DNA from 3 places in the Mesobacillus thioparans genome. Region 3 is predicted to be linked to each of the others. Evidence: predicted binding sites of a transcription regulator. Region 3 holds the regulator's gene; each other region holds the start of a gene.

Region 1 (3,279 bases), on a different contig from region 3:
GCCTCAGTTTGATTCAGCAACTATCTGGAGCAGGCCTTAAGGTTGCAACGGTCAAGCATCATGGACATGGAGGAAAGCCGGATATTGTCGAGGAAAAGGATTCCGGCCGGCATATGAGCGCTGGCGCCGCCGTCTCCCTTGTGGAGGGGGGAGGCAGGCTCGTTCTTCATGCCGAAAACGGAAAATGGTCGCTGGCTGAAGAAATAGAGCTTTTATCCTGCTTCAAGACAGATGTCATCCTGATAGAAGGTTACAAAAGAGAGGGCTATCCCAAAGCAGTCATCCTGAGGGACGAAGAAGATTTAGAGTTATTGGACGTTCTTGACAATATCAAGCTAGTCTTTTATCGTGACCAGAAACTGGCAGATCTGGCGAAAGAACTTTCCTATCCTGTTTTTCAAATCGACGATGACAGAGGAGTTAATTGGGTTCTTGATTATATCTTCAAGCAAGTTTAGGTGGAAAGTAATTCTTTCCGCCTGTTTTTATGTCAAATTTGTTAGGATGGGCGACTTTTATCACTGTCACTTCACACTTGCGCAGTTAGAATGTTAATGAGGTTCGAAGTTTGTGTAATTTGTGTGAGGTGAGAGCGGTGGAAATGCATCAGATGTTTTTATGGATTGTCTACCCTTATACGGTAGTTGCTATAGTTGGAATGGGCATAGTCTGGCGTTATGATGCGTCAAGGGGTGAGGAGTCACGCTCAACAGCAGGAAAGTTCCTTCTGTTGGTGGTAAAAGTCATGATGGCCGCGAGTACAGCGACCGGTCTTGCGATCGTGCTTTCGAGCAGCATGGCAGATGAACTAGTCCTTCTGTTGAGATGGCTGATCAGTCTTGCACAGCTGGAGCCAGATATAAGCTTGATCCTGGAAATTTCCGTTCTTTCAAAGATCCATTTTGTCGTTGTGTTCTTATTCCTGTTAAGTCTGGCATTTACAAAGGAAATTTACTACCTTTTTAAGCCACATCAATATTTGAAGAAAATCTATCTGAAGCTTCAATATGAAAAAAGAGGATGAACTCTTGAGCTGCACGCCATTGGTTTTCAAATTCACCTGATGGCATGCAGCTTATTTAATTTCTGGCTTCCTTTTTGACAGTTCGGTGTCAGTTGAATACAGAGCCTCCAAAATGTGATGTGTTTCACTTATGGAATCTTCCGGCTGTTTTATAGTTAAGGCAGGAACCAAAAGGGAGTGTTCATTCATGAATTTATTTATGCCAAAACAGCATGGAGCCTGGGCGATGTTGATTATCCCTTTCTGGCTTGGAACAGCGGCAAGTGAGATCGTCTGGCAGCATATCCCGTTCTTCATTGGGTGGCTATTACTATATTTGGGAACATATCCGCTTCTGTTGATGTTCAAGAAAAAGAAAATCCCGTTTTATCGTAAATGGGCGCTGATCTATATAGTCCCATCATTAGTGTTTTTAATGGTCCCGTTATTCACGACTCCATCGATCATGTTCTTCGGATTTGCGATGATTCCATTCTTCATCCTTAATGCCTATTTCTCGGCTAAAAATAAAGACAGGGCACTGATGAATGATCTTAGTGCAACCATTGTTTTTTCCATCGCTGGTCTTGCTAGCAGTTATCTGCCTGGTGCAGAAATCAATCAGCAGAGTGTTCTCGTTTTTGCATCATGTATTCTATTTTTCACAGGAAGCACATTCTATGTGAAAACGATGATTCGCGAAAAGAAGAACCATCAATTCAAATGGATTTCCTGGACCTATCATTTGCTGGTCCCGGTTTTGTGGCTGGCAGCCGGAGAAGCGATTGTCGCCGTTGCGGCAGTGCCAAGCCTGATCAGAGCCGTCGGATTTTACGGCAGGCCGCTTAGTGTCATGCAGGTGGGAATCTATGAAATCGTGAACGCAGCATTGTTTTTCATCATCATGCTTTTCGCCATCCTGTAAATGAAAGGAAAGCCGCCAGGATCCTGGCGGCTTTCTTTAGGTGATATAGAATTTAAATTCGATTGTAATAAAAAAGCTCGAGCACTTGTCGGCTTACTAAAGCACTGGTGCTTTTTCTTATTCGATATTGCATATTTCAATCGGGCAGTTTTCGCAGTCGATTTCACGTTTCAGGCGATGTAGCGCATGTATGGTTATATACCCTTTGTCGATGGTGATAATTTCCTGTTTCCTGAGCTCGCTCAATAATCGGTTCACGACTTCTCGTGATGTGCCGCAGAAGTTTGCAAGTTCCTGATTTGTCAAAGAAACATCGATTTTCAGCCCGTCCTCGGTCTTCACACCAAAGCTGTTCACTAGTCGGATCAGTGTTGAGTATAATGCACCTTTTTTTCCATGCAGAACCAGATCCCTGAACCTTGTTTGCGATTTGCGATGCTGGAGAGAGAGCCACTTCACGAGTTCCAGCGCCAATGCGCTATCCTTTGAGATTTCATCCTCGAGCTGGTCCTTCTTAATGACCGCAACACTTCCGCTTTCAGAAGCCCTGGCATTCAGTATATGCTGCGAGGCAGGACTGAACAATGTCAACTCGCCAACCAGTTCACCGGCAGAGCACATTCTGATTGTCAGCTCGCGCCCGTCGGGAATCATTTTGCTGATCTGGAATTTACCGCTCTGGATGATGTACAACTCATTCGCAGAATTTCCCTCTTCAAAAAGGAAGCTTCCTTTATCGATATTTTTAATTTTATGGACTTTTTCAAACAGCCTATTCATATTTGGTGACAAGGTTGCAGCCGTCAACATGTGAATACCACCTTTTAAAGGGGAGTTTATACACCCGTCCGTATCTGATACTAATATTATTATATTGTAAATCATACAAAATCATCAATCCAATTGTGAAATGTTCACATATTGTTAATAATTTAGTTGCCTTTTTAGAGTCAAGTTTTTATAATAAGAAGAACTCAACTAATATTTATAAATAAATATGTTTATTTATGCATATTCTGAAAGGAGGAAAAACGTGAAGGCAGCGATTATCGGAACGACAGGTTATGGGGGAGGCGAACTGATCCGCATTCTTAACAATCATCCATCTTTCACCATCCATTCAGTACATACAACACGGGATGAGAAACCAGTATCTGCAGAATACCCCCATTTGACAGGCATTTTTGACAAAGTCCTCACAAGCATTGATCCTGATAAAATCGTCGAGGAAGCAGACATCGTCTTCCTGGCAACACCATCTAAGGTTTCTGGAGAACTTGTCGAAAGATTTATTAATCAAGATATAAAAGTAATCGACCTGTCCGGTGACTTGAGATTAAAGGATTCCGAA
Region 2 (3,279 bases), on a different contig from region 3:
TTTTCAATGGCTCGTATTGTCTGCACACCATAATATGCTTCAATAGGGACCAGCTTCTCCCCCAAGAAATCCTTTTCAATCCTAAATTGATCCATCATTTCAACCATCTCTTTTCCTATTAAAATTAGACAGCCGCCCTCATGGAGCGGCTGCTTCTCAAAGGCGTGATTTTAAAGAACGATCGTGCTTAAGAGGATGCCGATACTGACTGCCCCTATCGTTGCAACTAGTCCAGGAATCATAAAGCTGTGGTTTAAAACGTATTTTCCGATTCTTGTCGTGCCCGTACTGTCAAAGTTAATTGCCGCTACTACAGTAGGATAGTTCGGAATGAAGAAATATCCATTTACTGCAGGGAACATTGCGATTAACAGTGCCGGATTGATACCAAGTGTAATCCCTAGCGGCATTAAAGTTCGGACTGTAGCTGCTTGGCTGTACAGAAGGATGGAAAGTGCGAATAGCGCAACTGCGAATAGCCACGGAGCTGCCGTTACCAGATCAGAAATCGAACCGGAAATCAGAGCCATGTTTCCCTGGAAGAATGTATCCCCCATCCAGGCAATCCCAAAGATGGCGACAACTGCAGCAGCACCAGCTTTGAACACGCTGCCGGAAACGATATCTTCAACTTTTGGCTTCGCAAAGATAATGATCATGGCTGCGATTGTTAGCATGACAATCTCAATTGCCGCAGGCATACTCATTCTAGTGAATACACCCTCAATTTCCCAGCCAGGGCGCAATTCCTGGAAGGAGCCAAGAATAACAACGAGTACTGCTGCCAATAAGAACAGAATGACGGATAGTTTTGCACCTGGATTTGGATTGAACGCCTTTTTGTCTTTCTTGATAGGAGCGAGTCCTTCTTCCAGTCGTCTGAGATAATCTGGATCCATATTCAGTTCCTTGCCCATTTTGCTAGCAACAAATGCTGCTCCCATGCAAGCGAGGAATGTCGACGGAATACAGATTAGAAGAATCTGCAATAAGCTAATGTTGAAGTCTGCAAGAAGCGCAAGAAGCGCGACTGTTGCAGCGGAGATTGGACTGGCTGTAATAGCCTGCTGAGATGCGATAACAGCAATAGACATTGGACGTTCCGGCCGGATACCCGATTCTCTGGATACCTCTGCTATTACTGGCAATACTGAGTAGGCAACGTGGCCAGTACCAGCACATAAAGTAAATAAATAGGTGACCATCGGCGCAATGAACGTGATTCTTTTAGGATTTTTACGCAATGCTTTCTCTGCAAGGTAGACAAGATATTCCATTCCTCCAGCTGCCTGAAGTGCTCCAGCCGCTGTAATGACTGCCAGTATCATCAGCATTACGTCAATCGGTGCAGATGTTGGCTGGAGTCCGAAGCCGAAAACAAGGATTCCAAGACCTACACCGCCCATAACCCCAAGTCCAACACCACCAAGCCTGGCTCCTATGAAGATACATATCAGGACAATTAAAAATTGGATCCAAAACATATTGATGACCTCCTTGATATTTTCAAATGATTTCTTAATGTTAAATGAAGGATGAACATGTTTTTTAGATTATTTGCAAAGAACAACCCCCTCCGCTCAACTTAGTGAAACATTTCACAAGTGTAAATCTAATTGCGTTTAGTGTCATTTAGCATTAGAGTGAAATAAATTCTGTTTCCTTTGACACCCATAGAATAATTCCTGCCCTACTGAAAACTACAAAAAGTAACAAACCAAATTCTCTTCTTAATAATATTGTCAAAATTACACATTACAAGTTCCCTCAGGTAGATTAAAATATTATTGTTTCCCAATTTATATAAGTCATGCAAGAATACTAACATTATAGATTTTGAAATGAGGCGGGATGATGAAAGAAAAACTGCTCCTTTACTTGGCAATTGTTATTGCGGTTCCGATTGGCGGGGAGATGAAATTTTATCCTTTTGAAGGCGATATGAGAGTAAGTCTTGGAACGCCGGTCTTTTTCTTTATTTTGTTATGGTCCAGAAAGTTGCATCCATTATTGGCCGGTATGGCTGCAGGTACGGCAGTTGTCCTGTTTAGAGTTACATTATTTGGTTTCACTGAAGATACTAGCCTGCTTTTTGAAGCGTTTCTTCTGCACTTCCCTGTCTTCTTCTATTATTTGAATTTTGCACTATTATTTTATTTTTTTAAAATCAATACATTTTATAGCAAGCCGATTTTTGTTGGATTGCTTGGAGTCATAGTTGAGATTGCAGCAAGTATGACCGAAATTTTTCTCCGTTCCTTTATCTCACATTCTCAAATCAATCTAAGTACATTCTTGACCATTGGTATGATTGCAATTTTCCGAAGCTTTTTTGTATTAGGCTTTTTTAATATCTTCGTCATCAGAGAAGCTAAATTATCTGAAGAGCAACAAAGAAAACGGAATGAACAAATGCTCATGCTAATATCTAATTTATATGTAGAAATGATTCAGCTAAAGAAGACAATGAAAAATGCCGAAACCCTGACAACTGGATGTTATTCATTTTATAGAGAGTTAAAAGAGGAACAACAAGAAAAACATGCTCATACAGCACTAAGAATCGCAGGTGAATTGCATGAAATCAAGAAAGACAACCAGCGAATATATTCCGGTCTGACTAAGCTGATGGTCAAGGAAAACCTTAGTGACTTTATGGAAATTGATGAAATTCTGGAAGTAGTCAATAAATGTAATAGAAACTATGCAGATTCATTAGGCAAATCGATTGAAATTATAAATAATGTTTCCGGGGAGCACCCTCCCTATCATACATTCATGCTATTATCTGTGATTAATAACCTTGCAACAAATGCCGTGGAAGCCATTCAACAAACAGGTGAAATCCATCTGGATATTAGCACTTTGCATGATACCTTGGTGATTCAGGTAAAAGATAATGGACCAGGTATAACTGATCGGGATAGGCCTCTCGTTTTTGAGCCTGGATTTACCACTAAGTTCACTCAGGATGGGGATGCATCAAACGGCATCGGACTTTCTTATGTCAAGAATGCTATTGAGAACCTTGGCGGAAAAATCATCCTTGAACAGAAGAGTATAAGCAGTATCTTTAGTACGGTTTTTATCATTGAGGTTCCAATTCGAAGTCTTACAATGGGAGGCTAATCATAATGCGTTTTTTTATTGTAGATGATTCACCGGCTATAAGAGCGATGCTGGCAAACATAATTGAAGACCAGGATTTGGGGTCAGTTGAAGGAGAGGCTGAAGATGGTTCTGAAGTTTATCCTGACATTCTCGAAGTAAAAGGTATTG
Region 3 (3,279 bases):
CCAGTTGCTTGAATCCATATTCCAGACAGGCTCTGGCACCTTCTGTTGCATACCCTTGGCCCCAGGCCTCTTTCTTTAGCCTCCAGCCAATCTCTATACACGGGGTGAAATCACCTTCGAAAGTTGCCATGTGAAACCCGAGGAATCCGATAAATTCTTTCGTGGCCTTCACTTCAACTGCATATAACCCAAAGCCGTATTCATTGAACTCGGCTAGCATATCCTGATAAAACCTCTCCGTTTCTGAGGAAGATAAGACACGAGGGAAATACTTCATCACATCCGGGTCTGCATTCATTTTGCAAAAGTGCTCTAAATCTGCGGCAGACCAATCGCGCAAAAGCAGTCGTGACGTTTCCAAATAAACCATTTGAACCTCCGATCATTTTTAAAGAGAAAATTTCACCTTAACAAGTATCTGGTATTCAGGAAATACTAAACCCGGACAACCACATTTTCATCCTGACCCTACAATTTGAACTTTCAAATCATTTACTAGTAGAATATAGAGAGTGCCTAGATAAGCAAAGCTGTCCCCGTATTTTATTTTACAGGCCAGCATATTATTACGTAAAATTTCAGAACATACATTACTGCATTATTAAGGAGTTTTTTCGATTGAAAAAAGAATACTGGTACGTCCTTATTGCCTATATTGTCATGCAGCTTTCAAGCCTTGTGGGGGTTCCAATCATTGCTTTCATCGGTGCCGCGATGGGAAAAAGCCTTGATGAAATGCAAACCCTCGCGATTCCATACTGGCTCGTGATCAGTTTTTCACTGACTCTCCTGATCATCCTGATGATTTTAAGGAAAGAACGAAACATACATGCAGATTTGCGCGAAGCATCTTCGCCGGCAAGCTCGGCGGCCTGGGCTTTCGCCGGGGTCTTTCTGGCCCTGTTCGCCCAGTCGATTGCTGGCAGCATCGAAAGCATGCTTGGAATTGAAATGGGCTCGGAGAATACACAGGAAATCATCAAGCTGATCGAAAGGTTCCCGGTCGTCATCCTCGTCAGCTCGATCATCGGTCCGATCCTGGAGGAAATCGTCTTCCGGAAGATCATCTTCGGCAGCCTGCAAAAGAAAATGAATTTCTTCTTTGCAGCCTTGATCAGTTCCGTCATCTTTGCACTGGCCCATATGGAGCCAGAGCATGTGATCCTCTACTCGGCGATGGGCTTTACCTTTGCCTTCCTGTATGTAAAAACAAAGCGGATCATCGTGCCGATCATCGCCCATGTTACAATGAATACAATGGTTGTCCTGCTTCAATCCGTATTCAGAGAAGACATAGAGAGAATGATAAGAGAAGCAGAGAAAATTCAAAGCTTTATTGGGGGATTTTAAGTCATGAAGCAATCGCCTATGTTCTCAGGCATTGTCTACATCTTGTTAGGCATCTTATTCACCTATTTCGCCATCCAGAATGTCAACGACTCAGGCTGGGGATTTTTCAGTTATTTGCTCGTCCTGCTCGCCACCTTCGACTTCGGCTCCGGCATCAGGATGATCCTGTTTCATTTCAAACTTAAACAAATGCAGAAAAAATAGCTCCTTCAAATGAAGGAGCCATTTTTTATTCTTCTGAGTCACTGTCAGTCGGATAATGCTTCAAGAAATAAATCAATGATTGCAATTCCACTGCCAGATCAATATGATGGATCCTGATAGAAGGCGGCACATTCAGCCTCGCTGGCGTGAAGTTCAGGATGCCCTTCACATTCGCCTGTACTAGTCTGTCCGTGATCGGCTGTGCCACCGCTGATGGCACCGTCAGGATCGCCACCTGGATGCCTTCCTCGACAACAACCTTATCAAGGTCATCCATGTGATAGACAGGCACATCGCCAATCTGCGTCCCTACCTTATCCTGGTCGACATCGAAGGCAATTTCAATTTTCGTATTATTATTTTTGGAAAAATTATAATTCAAAAACGCCGTTCCCAAATTACCGACACCAATCAGCGCAACCTTTGTGAGTTCATCCTGGTCGAGCGTCTTTCGGAAAAAAGTCAGCAGGTAATTCACATTATAGCCGTAACCCTTTTTACCCAAAGCCCCGAAATAGGAAAAGTCCCTTCTAATCGTAGCAGAATCCACTTTTACCGCTTCACTCAGCTCCGCGGATGATACCCTTTGCTTGCCTGAAGAATGCAAGTTCAATAAAAATCGGTAATACAGCGGCAAACGTTTTGCGGTTGCCTGCGGAATCTTCATAGCATCATTCGTCATTCTCCATCCTCCACCCGTTCGTATTTCTATTTTAGCTTCTCATCTCTCTTAAAATCGCCGTTTTTCCCGCCAGTCTTTTCCACGAGATAGGTCTTGCCGATCACCATGCCTTTGTCGACGGCCTTGCACATATCATAGACAGTCAGCGCGCATGCTGACGCTGCTGTTAACGCTTCCATTTCTACCCCTGTATTTCCTTTTGTTTTAACAGCTGCTGCGATATTTAATATATAGTCATTACCATTTTGCTCCCAATCAAACGAAAGGTCAATGCCTGTTAATGGAATCGGGTGGCACATCGGGATGATCTCGGATGTCTTCTTGGCCGCCATGATGCCAGCAACCTGCGCGACTGCCAGTACATCGCCTTTTTTTATTTTATTTTCAGTAATCCTTACATATATATCTTGATTAACGGTAATGCTTGAATGGGCGACTGCCGTACGGACCGTCTCAGGTTTTTCACTGACATCGACCATCTTCGCTCTTCCCTCTTCATTAAAATGCGTAAATTCTGCCATATTCAAGCTCCTTTCAACCAAATAATACACTATTTTCACAAACTTGTGTGTGAACTTTGTTTCTATCTTCACATATAGAGGGGAAATTTTTCATAGCTTGCTCCCTATAGCAGGCCGCACATATTGCCGAGCCCATAGGATTGGGTTACACTATCCCTAAGGCATTAGAGGTGAAAAATAATGATTCTATTACAAGTCAATCAGCTATCAAAATATTTTGCTGCTGATCTTATTTTATCGAATATCAAGTTTGAAATACAGACCAATGACCGTGTTGCATTGGTCGGCCGGAACGGTGCGGGAAAATCAACCCTGCTGAAAATCATTGCCGGTTTTGAATCCCATGATGGCGGCGAGATTATCCGCCCGAAAGGAACGACAATCGGATACCTTGCCCAGAATACAGGGCTGGAATCCGAGAAAAGCATCTGGGATGAAATGCTGGCGGTCTTTGACCATCTGCACAGCATGGAAAAAGAACTGCGCCGGCTTGAGGAAAAAATGTCCGATCCCGGCATCCTG

The links. The regulator Rex, encoded in region 3, represses fermentation and respiration genes when NADH is low (regulators of the CRP and FNR family bind a similar motif). The targets are predictions, from matches to a motif close to TTGTGAAATATTTCACAA.
Region 1: a site for Rex is predicted at 1,137-1,154, ahead of ACNAZ4_RS03320 (YwiC-like family protein). Genes of this name have one in related genera too.
Region 2: a site for Rex is predicted at 1,587-1,604, ahead of ACNAZ4_RS19365 (anaerobic C4-dicarboxylate transporter family protein). Genes of this name have one in related genera too.

Annotation. Positions count from the first base shown of each region.
Region 1 is NZ_CBCSFH010000001.1:647,056-650,334, reverse strand. It holds gene mobB (molybdopterin-guanine dinucleotide biosynthesis protein B) at 1-458, shown strand, start outside; gene ACNAZ4_RS03325 (respiratory nitrate reductase subunit gamma) at 602-1,024, shown strand; gene ACNAZ4_RS03320 (YwiC-like family protein) at 1,212-1,928, shown strand; gene ACNAZ4_RS03315 (Crp/Fnr family transcriptional regulator) at 2,046-2,738, opposite strand; gene argC (N-acetyl-gamma-glutamyl-phosphate reductase) at 2,962-3,279, shown strand, end outside.
Region 2 is NZ_CBCSFH010000014.1:74,602-77,880, reverse strand. It holds gene aspA (aspartate ammonia-lyase) at 1-98, opposite strand, end outside; gene ACNAZ4_RS19365 (anaerobic C4-dicarboxylate transporter family protein) at 171-1,484, opposite strand; gene ACNAZ4_RS19360 (ATP-binding protein) at 1,855-3,129, shown strand; gene ACNAZ4_RS19355 (response regulator) at 3,135-3,279, shown strand, end outside.
Region 3 is NZ_CBCSFH010000024.1:5,248-8,526, reverse strand. It holds gene ACNAZ4_RS23165 (GNAT family N-acetyltransferase) at 1-370, opposite strand, end outside; gene ACNAZ4_RS23160 (CPBP family intramembrane glutamic endopeptidase) at 619-1,350, shown strand; gene ACNAZ4_RS23155 (YdiK family protein) at 1,354-1,554, shown strand; gene ACNAZ4_RS23150 (redox-sensing transcriptional repressor Rex) at 1,580-2,236, opposite strand; gene moaC (cyclic pyranopterin monophosphate synthase MoaC) at 2,263-2,757, opposite strand; gene ACNAZ4_RS23140 (ABC-F family ATP-binding cassette domain-containing protein) at 2,938-3,279, shown strand, end outside.